Regions from separate parts of the Variovorax sp. CCNWLW186 genome, predicted to be linked through region 2. Evidence: riboswitches for the same ligand, from Rfam matches in the RefSeq annotation. Region 2 holds a riboswitch; the other holds the start of a gene.
What was found. A riboswitch is a leader RNA that binds a small molecule or an ion and turns the genes downstream of it on or off. The one in region 2 is predicted to bind thiamine pyrophosphate.

Region 1: linked by a shared signal. The riboswitch ahead of V9K97_RS01875 (purine-cytosine permease family protein) and the one ahead of thiC (phosphomethylpyrimidine synthase ThiC) in region 2 are both predicted to bind thiamine pyrophosphate.

What each region holds. Positions count from the first base shown of each region.
Region 1 is NZ_JBBCBO010000001.1:375,671-381,695, reverse strand. It holds gene V9K97_RS01885 (aspartate aminotransferase family protein) at 1-929, opposite strand, end outside; gene V9K97_RS01880 (TetR/AcrR family transcriptional regulator) at 1,041-1,775, shown strand; TPP riboswitch at 1,802-1,909, shown strand; gene V9K97_RS01875 (purine-cytosine permease family protein) at 1,986-3,338, shown strand; gene thiD (bifunctional hydroxymethylpyrimidine kinase/phosphomethylpyrimidine kinase) at 3,292-4,152, opposite strand; gene V9K97_RS01865 (FAD-dependent oxidoreductase) at 4,293-5,384, shown strand; gene thiS (sulfur carrier protein ThiS) at 5,381-5,584, shown strand; gene V9K97_RS01855 (thiazole synthase) at 5,619-6,025, shown strand, end outside.
Region 2 is NZ_JBBCBO010000007.1:254,646-260,670, forward strand. It holds gene V9K97_RS11670 (HAD family hydrolase) at 1-194, opposite strand, end outside; gene thiC (phosphomethylpyrimidine synthase ThiC) at 250-2,133, opposite strand; TPP riboswitch at 2,220-2,325, opposite strand; gene V9K97_RS11680 (YchJ family protein) at 2,352-2,780, opposite strand; gene V9K97_RS11685 (helix-turn-helix transcriptional regulator) at 2,915-3,649, shown strand; gene iaaH (indoleacetamide hydrolase) at 3,666-5,174, opposite strand; gene V9K97_RS11695 (metallophosphoesterase) at 5,263-6,025, opposite strand, start outside.

The DNA.
Region 1 (6,025 bases), on a different contig from region 2:
GCGGCCATGGTCATCACGTTGTTGTTGAAGGTGCCCGAATGCGTGAGCGAGCCCGTGCGTGGATCGAACTGCGCCATCACGTCCGCACGCCCGCCGAAAGCCCCGAACGACATGCCGCCGCCGATGTACTTGCCGAGTGTGGTGAGGTCGGACCGGATGCCCAGCTTATTGGCGAGGCCGTTCGGCGCAAGGCGCGAGGTCATGACCTCGTCGAAGATCAGCAGCGCGCCGACCTCCGTTGCGCCGTCGCGAAGCGCCTGAAGGAAGTCGAGACGCCCCGGAATGCAGCCGCTCGCGCCCTGCATCGGTTCGGCCAGGATGGCGGCGATCTCCGGCCCGTGCTTGGCGATCTGCTCGCTCGCAAGCTGCGGGTCGTTGTAGGGCAGCACCAGGAAATCGAAGGGCACGGTCGTCGGCAGAGGCTTGGCACCGAAGCCGAGCACGCCGCCGTGATAGCCGCCCGAGAACACCACGATCTTTCGCCTTCCCGTGAAGTGCAGCGCGGCCGTGAGCGCCATCAGGTTCGCCTCGGTGCCCGAGTTGGTGAAGCGCAATTGCTCGATCTGCGGAAAGCGCTCGCAGATGGTCCTTGCGAGCCGCCCTTCGAGCAGGTTGTGCCCCGTCAGGTTGATACCGCTTTGCATCGCCTCGATGACGGCATCGCGGATCTCGGGCGCCGAGTGGCCGTAGACGCCGGCCGTGTACTCGGCGATGAAGTCCGCATAGCGGTGGCCGTCGGCATCCCAGAGCGCAGCGCCCTCGCCCTTGGCGATGGTGAGCGGAAATGGCGCGTAGAAAAGCACCGAGCGGCTGTTGGCGCCGGGCATGTAGCGCGCCTGCTCCTCGAACTGGCGCCGGCTCGCGGGGTTGCCGTCGGTGAAGCGTCGATGCGCCTCGGCAAGGGCTTGGTCGATTGCGGCGTCGGTCATGGACTGATCCTTCGAAAGTGGAATGGCGGGCTTCCGCCTCCGATTAATTGATCAATGCTCAATTAATATTATTTATACAATCAATTTCCTCGCCGCACAATGGCAGCCTCCATGAAAAAGACCGCCTCCGAGCCCAAACCCAAGACCGCCGGCCGGCCCGTCGGTGGCGGCGCGCTGTCGAAGCGGCGCATTGCCGAAGCCGCCCTGGCGCACATCGACGAGTTCGGCCTCGGCGCTTTCAGCATGCGGGAAATCGCGGCGCGGCTGGGCGTCTATCCGGCCACGGTGCACTGGCATGTGAGCACGCGCGAGGCGCTGCTCGCTGAAGTGGCCGCCATGGTGATGGCCGATGTCACGCCGCCGCCCGGCAAAGAGGCCTGGCAGGAATGGATCGCGCAACTGTTCCGCCGCTGCCGCGCCGCGGTGCGCCGCCACCCGAACGTGGCGCAGTTGCTTGGCGCGCAACTGGTGTCGAACGGCAGCCTGCCCATCGAGCTGGTGGAAGGCGTGCTCGCGGCCCTGGTCGAGGCCGGATTCGAGGGACAACCGCTGCTGGAGGCCTACAACTGCGTGATTGCGGCCATGCTCGGCTTCGTGACGATGGAGTTCTCCCCCCTGCCCTCGGACAACACCCAGGCCTGGGCCGAGGAGCTGCGCGAGCGCGTCCACACCATTCGCCCGCTCGATCACCCGGTGCTCACGCGCAACCTGCCTCTCTTGGCCAACCAGGCCTTCATCGTGCGCTGGGACAACGGCAGCACCGTGCCGCTGGACAGCAGCTTCGAGCGGCATATCCAGATCGTCATCGATGGTTTGGAAGCTTTCGCGCGCAGGCTCGTACAATAGTTTCCGCTTTGCGCCACGGCGCGGAGCACCACCGCTAGGGGTGTCGAACCGGAATCCGTTCCGGGGCTGACTGAGAGAGTCCCTTTGAACCTGACTGAGGTAATCCTCGCGCAGGGAAGCTGGTCCGGCGGCCTGTCGCGTTGTCTCGCGCGATGGCTCCGCCGCCGGAGCCTCGCCCACCTGCCAAACCTTTTGCATTGGAGCAACTGGATGGCACACGACGATAGTTTTTCTTCCGCCAACGAGGCGCTGACGCCATTGCCCGCGTCTCAGCGCGTGTTCGGCTGGCACGACCACGCCTCGCTCTGGTTCAGCCTGGGCGTCGGGCTGCTGGTGATGCAGATCGGCGCCTACCTGGTGCCGGCGGTGGGCACGCGCGATGCGGCCATTGCGATCGTGCTGGGCTCGCTGCTCGGCGCGGGCCTTCTGGCCTGGACTGCGCGGCTGGGCTGCGAAACCGGCCTGGCGAGCGCCGGGCTGATGCACGCCACCTACGGCAGCGCCTTCGCGCGGCTGCCGGTGCTGCTCAACATCGTGCAGCTGGTGGGTTGGACCACCTTCGAGCTGGTGATCATGCGCGAGGGCACGCAGGCCATCGGCCAGCAGGCGTTCGGGCTCACGCTCACCGGGCCGCTGGGCGGCGCCCTTACCACCCTGCTCTGGGGCGCGGTGCTGCTGGCGCTGCTGGCGGGTTCCATGGTCAAGCTGGTGCGGCGCTTCGTCAGCCGCTTCGGCCTGCCGCTGGTGGTGCTTTCGCTGGTATGGCTCACCTGGCAGTTCGCAACGCGGCTCGAGGCAAAGGGTCTTGAAGCCTTCTGGGCCCGGCCGGGTGCCGGCGGCATGGGCATGTTCAGCGCGCTCGACCTGGTGATTGCGATGCCGGTGTCGTGGCTGCCGCTGGTGGCCGACTATGCCCGCCACGGCAAGCGCAATGCGAACGGACGGGGCGGCCTCGGCAGCGCATTCACCGGCACCTGGCTCGGCTACGCGCTGGCCAACATCTGGTGCTACGCGCTCGGCGTGATGGTGGTGAGCGTGGCGGAGCCGGGCACCGGGCTGGTCACCGCCCTGCTGCTCGCACAGGGCGGGCTGGTGGCGCTCGGCCTGATCCTGATCGACGAGCTCGACAACGCATACGGCGACGTGTACTCGGGTGCAGTGTCCACCCACAGCCTGCTGCCGCGCTGGAGCGTGCGCCGCTGGGGCCTGCTGATCGCGGCGCTGTGCACCGGGCTGGCGCTGGTGCTGCCCATGCACACGCTCGAGCCATTTTTGCTGATGCTGAGCTCGGTGTTCGTGCCGCTCTACGGCGTGATCCTGGGGCGACTGGGCACGGGCCGGGCCATAGCATCAGTCGGCAACAACCGCCGCGTCGACCTTGGTGCAGCGCTGATCTGGATTGCCGGCATTGCGGCCTATCACGCTGCCGCCAAGTGGGCGCCCCAGTTCGGCGCCGCGCTGCCGACGCTGGCAGCCACCTTCCTGCTGGCGTGGATCAGCCGGCCCAAGCCGACGCCTACAACGGCAGGCGGTGCGTCGGCACTGGCGCAAAACCGTGGTTGAGCGGACCGTGTCCCTCGCCGATGCGCACGCTCGCACCGGCGGCCATGGCGCCGAGCACGTAGGCGCGCGCGCGCTCCACGGCCTCGGGCAACGCCAAGCCCAGCGCCAGGTGCGCGGCAATGGCGGACGACAGCGTGCAGCCGGTGCCATGCAGATTGCGGCTCGCAATGCGGGCCGAGGCCAGGCGCTTGCGCATACCGCCGCGCCCCAGCAGCACGTCGACCACTTCGTCGCCGGGCAAGTGGCCGCCCTTGAGCAGCACGGCCTGCGCGCCAAGCACCAGCAGTTCTTCGGCCGCGTCGTCGAGCGCATCGATGCCGTCGATGGCATGGCCGATGAGCAGCGCAGCTTCGTCGAGATTGGGCGTGACGACCACGGCGCGCGGAAACAGCTCGCGCACCAGCACCTGCACCGTCTCGGCGGCAATCAGGCGGTCGCCGCTGGTCGCAACCATGACGGGGTCGAGCACCACGTTGGGCAGCCGGTAGTGATCGATGGCCCAAGCCACCACGTCGACCACCTCGGGCGCATGCAGCATGCCGAGCTTGACCGCATCGACGCCGATGTCTTCGACCACTGCCTGGATCTGCGCCTTGAGAAACGCCGGCGGCACGCCGTGGATGCCGGACACGCCGCGCGTGTTCTGCGCGGTGAGCGCGGTAATGGCCGTCATGCCGTAGCAGCCGAGCGCCGCGAAGGTCTTCAGGTCGGCCTGGATGCCCGCACCGCCGCCGCTGTCGGAACCGGCGATCGAGAGCACGCGCACGTAGCGCTGGGGCGCTTGGGGCGCGTTTGGGTGTGCAGCTTGGGTCATGCTGAAAATTATCGGCGACTCGCCTTGCCTTGCTCCCTCCCCTCCCGGGGGAGGGTTGGGGTGGGGGCACGCGGCGTATCCAATGGGCGCCCTGCCCGCCCCCATCCCAGCCTTCCCCCAAAGGGGGAAGGAGCAAAGCCATGAGCCTGCCGTTTCAATCGGTCGCCATCCTCGGCGCGGGGCTGATGGGGCGCTTGCTCGCGGTCACGCTGGCGCGGGCGGGTTGCAAGGTCGAGCTGTTCGAAGCAGGCCGTCCCGAGGCGGAAGGCGCGGCCGCGCGCGTCGCGGCCGCCATGCTCGCCCCGCTGGCCGAGTCGGCCGTGGCCCCGGTGTCTGTCGTGCGGATGGGCCAGTACGCGTTGAGCCGCTGGCCCGAACTGCTGGCGCCGCTGGCGCAGCCGGTGTTCTTCCAGCGCGAAGGCACGCTGGTGTTGTGGCACCGGCAAGATGCTGCCGAGGCAACGCGGCTCGCGCGCGTGCTGGCCCGCACCGGCGTCCAGGTGCCCGAACTCGCCGCGATGCAGACGCTCGACGGCTTGGGCATTGCCGCGCTGGAACCTTCGCTGGGCCAGCGCTTCGCACAAGGGCTCTTTCTTCCGGGCGAAGGCCAGCTCGACAACCGTGCATTGCTTTCCGCACTGCTCGCTACGCTGCAAACCAGCCCCGACGTGAAACTGCATTGGCAGTCGCCACGCGCACCGGAAGATTTTTCTCCGGGCGCACCGGGCCAGCCCGACTGGGTGATCGATTGCCGCGGCCTCGGCGCCAAGCCTCAATGGAATGCACTGCGCGGCGTGCGCGGCGAAGTCATTCGCGTGCATGCGCCCGAGGTGGCACTGCAGCGGCCGACCCGGCTGGTACATCCGCGCTATCCGCTCTACATCGCACCCAAGCCCGGCGGCGTGTTCGTGATTGGCGCGACCGAAATCGAATCGGACGACATGTCGCCTGCCAGCGTGCGCTCCACGCTCGAGCTGCTGAGCGCTGCCTATGCGGTGCACAGCGGCTTTGCCGAGGCCCGCATCCTGGAGATTGCAACGCAATGCCGCCCCACGTTGCCCGACAACCTGCCCGCCATTCGCCAATCGCACCCGCGCGTGCTGCAGATCAACGGCCTGTACCGCCACGGTTTCATGATCGCGCCCGCCGTGCTCGACGCCGCCATGGAGCTGCTGATGCACGGCCGCTCCGTGCTCGCGCAAAGCCTTGGCCTGGAGATTTCCGACACATGACGATCGACGTACTGATCAACGACAAGCCTTTTGCGCTGCCAGAAAGAGCCACGCTGGTGGATGCGCTCGCCGCGCTGAACGCCGTGCCGCCTTTTGCGGTGGCCGTGAACCGCGAATTCGTGCCGCGCTCCGCCTATGCGGCGCGCGCACTGCAACCCCAAGACCGCATCGAAGTGATCCGCCCCGTGACCGGCGGGTGAACAAAGCGACATAGCGACGGAGACAACACACACCATGACCACCTCTTCAATCTCTTCTGTTCCGGACGGCGATCCGCTGGTTCTCTACGGACAGACCTTTCACAGCCGCCTGCTGCTGGGCACCGCGCGCTACCCCTCGCCGGACCTGCTCGAAGCCGCCGTGAAGCGCGCCAAGCCCGCGATGCTGACGGCCTCGCTGCGGCGCCAATCCGCGAGCCCCGGCGCAAGCGACAGCGGCAACGGTTTCTGGGAACTGCTGCGCCGCCTCGCGGTGCCGGTGCTGCCCAATACCGCCGGCTGCCACAGCGTGCAAGAAGTGATTGCCACCGCGCAGATGGCGCGCGAGCTCTTCGATACGCCATGGATCAAGCTCGAACTCATCGGCGACGACTACACGCTGCAGCCGGACACGCTGAACCTTGTCGATGCCGCATCGCAGCT
Region 2 (6,025 bases):
CCGGTCCTGGATTCGATGAGGGCGGCTTCGTCCTTCACGGCCTTGCCGGTGAAGGTGTTCATCGACTCTTCGGTGGTGAGATGCCAACCGAGTTCGCCGAGCATTTCGGCAAGAACGCGGTTGGTGATGGGTTCTGAATCGACGAGGACACCGTCGCAGTCGAAGAGAACTGCGGCGAAAGGGAATGGAGTCATTGCGCTGGAGGGTTCGGGGAGTTCCCTCCATGGTAGCAATGACCCCGGGGCGAACTCAGGACACCGGCTGAATCGGGATGTAGATCTCGCCACCGCCCGCCATGAACTCCTTGGATTTCTGCGCCATTCCTTCGGCCATGGCTTCCGCCTCGGCCACACCTTTCTTGGCGGCGTATTCGCGCACTTCCTGCGTGATCTTCATCGAGCAGAATTTCGGGCCGCACATCGAACAGAAATGCGCCACCTTGCTCGAATCCTTGGGCAGCGTCTCGTCGTGGAATTCACGTGCCGTGTCGGGGTCGAGCCCCAGGTTGAACTGGTCTTGCCAACGGAACTCGAAGCGCGCCTTGCTGAGCGCATCATCGCGCGAACGCGCGCCCGGATGCCCCTTGGCCACGTCCGCCGCATGCGCAGCGATCTTGTACGCAATGATCCCCTGCTTCACGTCGTCGCGGTCGGGCAGGCCCAGGTGCTCCTTCGGCGTCACGTAGCAAAGCATCGCGGTGCCGGCCCAGCCGATCATCGCGGCGCCGATGGCGCTCGCAATGTGGTCGTAGCCAGGCGCAATATCGATGGTCAGCGGCCCGAGCGTGTAGAACGGCGCCTCGTGGCAGTGCTTGAGCTGCTCGTCCATGTTCGACTGGATCATGTGCATCGGCACATGACCCGGCCCTTCGATCATGGTCTGCACATCGTGCTTCCAGGCAATCTGCGTGAGCTCGCCCAGGGTGCGCAGCTCGGCAAACTGGGCCTCGTCGTTGGCGTCGGCGCCCGAGCCCGGGCGCAGGCCGTCGCCAAGCGAAAAGCTCACGTCGTACGCCTTCATGATGTCGCAGATGTCTTCGAAGTGCTCGTAGAGAAAACTCTCCTTGTGGTGCGCGATGCACCACTTGGCCATGATCGAACCGCCGCGCGAGACGATGCCCGTCATGCGGTCGGCGGTCAGGTGAATGAACGGCAGCCGCAGGCCCGCATGAATGGTGAAGTAGTCCACTCCCTGCTCGGCCTGCTCGATCAGCGTGTCGCGGTAGATCTCCCACGTGAGGTCTTCGGCCACGCCGCCCACTTTTTCGAGCGCCTGGTAGATCGGCACCGTGCCGATGGGCACCGGCGAGTTGCGCACGATCCAGTCGCGCGTGGTGTGGATGTTCTTGCCGGTCGAAAGATCCATCACGTTGTCGGCGCCCCAGCGAATGGCCCACACCAGCTTTTCGACTTCTTCCTCGATGCTCGAAGTGACGGCCGAGTTGCCGATGTTGGCGTTGATCTTCACCTTGAAGTTGCGGCCGATGGCCATCGGCTCGACTTCGGGGTGGTTGATGTTGGCCGGAATGATCGCGCGGCCGCGCGCCACTTCGTCGCGCACGAACTCCGGCGTGATGATGCGCGGAATGCTCGCGCCCATGGGATTGCCGGCCACGCGCTTGGCACGCTCCTCGTTGGCGAGGTATTCGGCCATCCACTCGCGCTTGCCGTTCTCGCGCAGTGCCACGTACTCCATCTCGGGGGTGACGATGCCGCGGCGGGCATAGTGCATCTGCGTCACGTTCGCGCCCGACTTGGCGCGGCGCGGAGTGCGCTGCAGGGCCGAGGCGCCGGCGCGCAGTTCGGCCAGGCGCTGGGCGTCGCGGTCCTCGTTCTTGGCCCCGTCGTCCAGCGCGTGGTGGGTGCGGCCCTCGTAGCTTTCGGTGTCGTTGCGCTCCAGCACCCACGCACCGCGCACGTCGGGCAGGCCGCGGCGCACGTCGATCTCGACCTTGGCATCGGTATAGGGGCCCGAGGTGTCGTAGAGCGACACGGTCTCGCCGTTGGTCAGCAGCACGTCGCGCACCGGCACGTTCAGGTCGGGCCGGCTGCCCGGAATCAGGCACTTGTGCGAAGCGGGAAAGGGCTCGCGCGTGAGCGAGAGCAGGGAGGTGAACTTGTCGGGGGCATTCATGCGGGGCGCTCCTTGTTGAGGGAAAGGGTGCTCCGCAATCGCTCGGTGGACTTTGGGCCGCCACGGTGGGTGGGTGGCGGACCGGAGTCAGGGAGTGCAGCTCTTCTTACGCCGGTATGACCCGGATCAAGTTCGCGGGTCGGCAGCTTTGCCATCTCAGCACGCCACATGCGTGCACCCCGGAGCGAGGCCGATTGTGCGAGCCTCGGCCCGCCGCGTCAACCAGGGGTCTGCAAGTCGCCTTCGAGGTAGAACCAGCGATCGCCCTCGCGCACGAAGCGGCTGCGCTCGTGCAGCCGCGTGGCGGTGCCGGTGCTGCTGCGCTGCCGGGCGACGAATTCGACCTCTGCGTGGTCGGCGTCGAGCACCGATCGCGAGCGGATGTCCAGGCCCAGCCATTTCACGCCGGGCTCGAACTCGATCGACGCCGGCCGCGTGGACGCGTGCCAGGTGGCAAGCAGGTAGGGCCCACGCTCCAGCACAAAGGCGGTATAGCGCGAACGCATCAGCGATTCGGCGTCCGGCGCGGGCGTGCCCTCGAAGTCTTCGAGGTAGCGGCCGCAGCACAGGGCATAGCCGATGGGCTTGTCTCGACGGTCCGTGCGGCCGCAGGGGCAGGGTCCGGTGGTGGGAACAGTGGCGCTCATGAAGGCCTCTATTGGAACACCTCGCGGCCCTGCCCCCGATGGGGCAACCCCGGGGCGCCTCCGGAGATCCACCCTTGGCGCAGTGCTTGCTAGAAGTTAGCCTTGTTTCTGCACACGAAAAGAACGAGGCGGCGATGTACCTGACAGGCTCCGAACAGCAGGCGCTGCGCGGCGTTTTCACGCTGCTGGCGGAAGACCGAGGCGAAGGCGACATTCGCGAGCGACTCGGCCGGGCGCTGCTCGACCTGCTGCATGCGGACCAGTTCGCCTCCTTCGTCTGGAATGCCGAGACCGGTCAGTTCGACGGCCGCGTAGCCTTGAACATGGACCCTGCCAACCTCGACCGCTATGGCGAATGGCATCAGCACCATGACCCGATCACCTTCGTGCTGCAGTCGCACCGCCGCGCGACGCGCGTGACCGACGTGATGCCGCAGCGTGAACTGATGCACACAGAATTCTTCACCGACTTTCTTTCGCGCGACGGACTGCACTGGGGCATGAACCTGCATGCGTTCGAGGGCAACCGGGCGCTGGGCGACCTGCGCATCTGGCGGTGCAAAGGCCGCGGCGATTTCGGCGATCATGAAAAGGCACTGCTCGACCTGATCGAGCCGGCTTTCATCGGTGCGCTGCAGCGTGCTCAGGGTAAAGCGGCTGCCGTGCAAATGCCCGCCGAAGCGCCGTGGAGTGCCCTGAGTGCGCGAGAGCAGGAGGTCGCTCAGGCTGTCTGCGAAGGACTGACCGACAAGGAAATCGCGCGCCGCATGGCGGTGAGCGTGCCGACGGTGCGCACCTACCTGCGGCGCATCTTCGACAAGCTCGGCATCGAACGCCGCTCGGCGTTGGCCGGCTGGGCCCAGCGCTGATACGGCCTAAAGCGCCCTACTTCGCCTTTGGAGCCGGCAGGCGGCCCAGCACGTTTTCCACCGCAAGTCCCAAGGCGAGCAACTTTCGATCGCTGCCGGCGGGCCCGTCGAGTTCCAATCCCACAGGCAAGCCGCTGGTCGCGCCAAGGCCCGACGGCAGCTGCACGCCCGGAATGCCGGCGTTGCTGCCGGGATCGGTGTTCTGTATCAGCACGCCGAAGTTCTCGGGGCTGCTGGCCTCGGGTGCAGCCAGCGGCGCCACGCGCGGCACGGTGGGAAACACCAGCGCATCGAGGCGGTGCTGCGCGAAGGTGTCGCGGTAGAGCTTCTGCAACGCGGGCCGCGCGACGTGCATTGCGTTGTCGTAGGCCGGCTTGGCGTCGACCGTGCCATTCGGCGCCGGCAGCTTGCGCGGAATCACGAACGCCTCGAAGGTGGCCTTGACGTCCGGGCTCGCAATGCCGGCCGTCAGCTGCGCGATGTCGATGCCGGTGCGGTATTTCGCGAGGTAGGCGACCATGTCGTCGTTCGCCTCGTAGAGCGCGACCGGAAAGCCGATGGCGCCATTGAGTTCCATGAGCTTCGGCATCTCCACATCGACCAGCGTGACGCCTGCCGCGCGCAGCTTGGCCAGTGCTGCGTCGGTTGCGGCGCGCGTATCGGCGTCGAGGTTGGCGTAGAAAGCCGGCACCACGCCGAGCCGCACGCGCTTCAGGTCGGCGGGCTTCAGCGGGGCGCCTCCCGCGATCACGCTGTCGAGCAGTGCGACGTCGGCCATCGACTGCGCCATCGGCCCGGCGGTGTCGCGGGTGTGCGAGATCGGCGCGATGCCCCGCTGCGAATAGCGGCCCATGCTCGGACGCAGCGAAGCGCAGCCGTTGAATGCGCACGGAATTCGCACCGAGCCGCCCGTGTCGGTGCCCAGTGCCGCCGGCGCCATGCGTGCGCCGAGCGCCGCGCCGTTGCCCGACGACGATCCGCCGGCCACGCGGCTGACGTCGTAGGCGTTGCGCACGCCCACCTCGGGGCCGGTCTGGAATGCGGGGTTGTAGCCGGTCACGCCGAAGGCCAGTTCGTGCATGTTCGTCTTGCCGAGAATGACGGCGCCGGCCGCGCGCAGCTTGGCGACCACCGGCGCATCGGCCTTGGGAACAAAGCCCTTGAGCGCCGGCGACCCGGCCGTGGCGGGCAGGCCCTGCACCTGGATGTTGTCCTTGATGACCACCGGCAGTCCGGCCAGCGGCTTGCAGGCACCGCCGCGCTTGCGCGTGGCATCGGCGGCACGCGCGGCCGTCAGCGCGCCGGCTTCGTCGAGCGGGATGAAGGCGTTGAGACTCGCCTTCTCCTTGGCTTTCCCAAGGTACGCTGTCACGAGCTGCTCGCTGGTCAGGGTGCCGGCGCAGAGCTGCTGCACGACATCGCTCGCGGTCAGCGTGCCGATGTCAATGGCGGCGGGTTGCGCCTGGGCGGATGCACCGAGGCACAGCAGGGCCGCGGCGAAGAAGAAGGGTTTGGAATTGGACATGGCAAGGACCTTCGACGAAGAGACCGACATGCTGCGCCAAGGGCGCTGTCCTGTCTGTCATCAAGAACGATGACACGGCTTCGACGCCTTACTGGAACATCACCCACTCGGGCCGCATGTTGAAGCGCACCGGAAGAATGCTCACACCCAGCCCGCTGGTCACGTACATGCGCTTGTCCTTGTGCGCGATCCAGCCATAGGCCCACTCGCGTGGCGCGCGCCCCGGCACGACCAAGGCGCCGTAGCCCGGCACGCTGATCTGCCCGCCGTGCGTGTGCGCGGCCACCATCAACCCGCGGGTGGGCGGCATCGTCGCGAAGCTGAAGGGGTCGTGCATCATGACCAGCGTGGCGGCGCCCTTCGGCACGCCGGCCAGTGCCTTGTCCGGCTGTGAATGGCCCGTCGAGTCGTCGCCGATGCCGACCACCCAGATGTCATGGTCCGGCAGGCGCACCGAGGCGTTTTCGAGCACGCGGATGCCCTGTGCAGACAAGGCCCGCGCCGTGCGCACGCCGTCGTGCCACCAGTCGTGGTTGCCGAGTACCGCGTACACGCCCTGCGGCGCTTTCAGGCGGCCCAGCACGGCAGCCATTTCCTCGATCGACAGGTCTTCGTCGCCACCCGAACCCGCAAGAAAGTCGCCGGGCAGCAGGATCACGTCGGGCTGCGCGGCGTTGATCTGGTCGACGATGCGCGCGGCGCGCTCCACGCTGGTAATGCGCCATGCCGAGCGCGTGGTGAGATGCCAATCGCCCGCCATGGCCACCTTGAGTCCGGCGGGCGCCTGCCAATGCGCCGAACTCAACGGCTCGACGCGTGCCGCGACCCAGCGCGGCTCGATGGCTACCGTC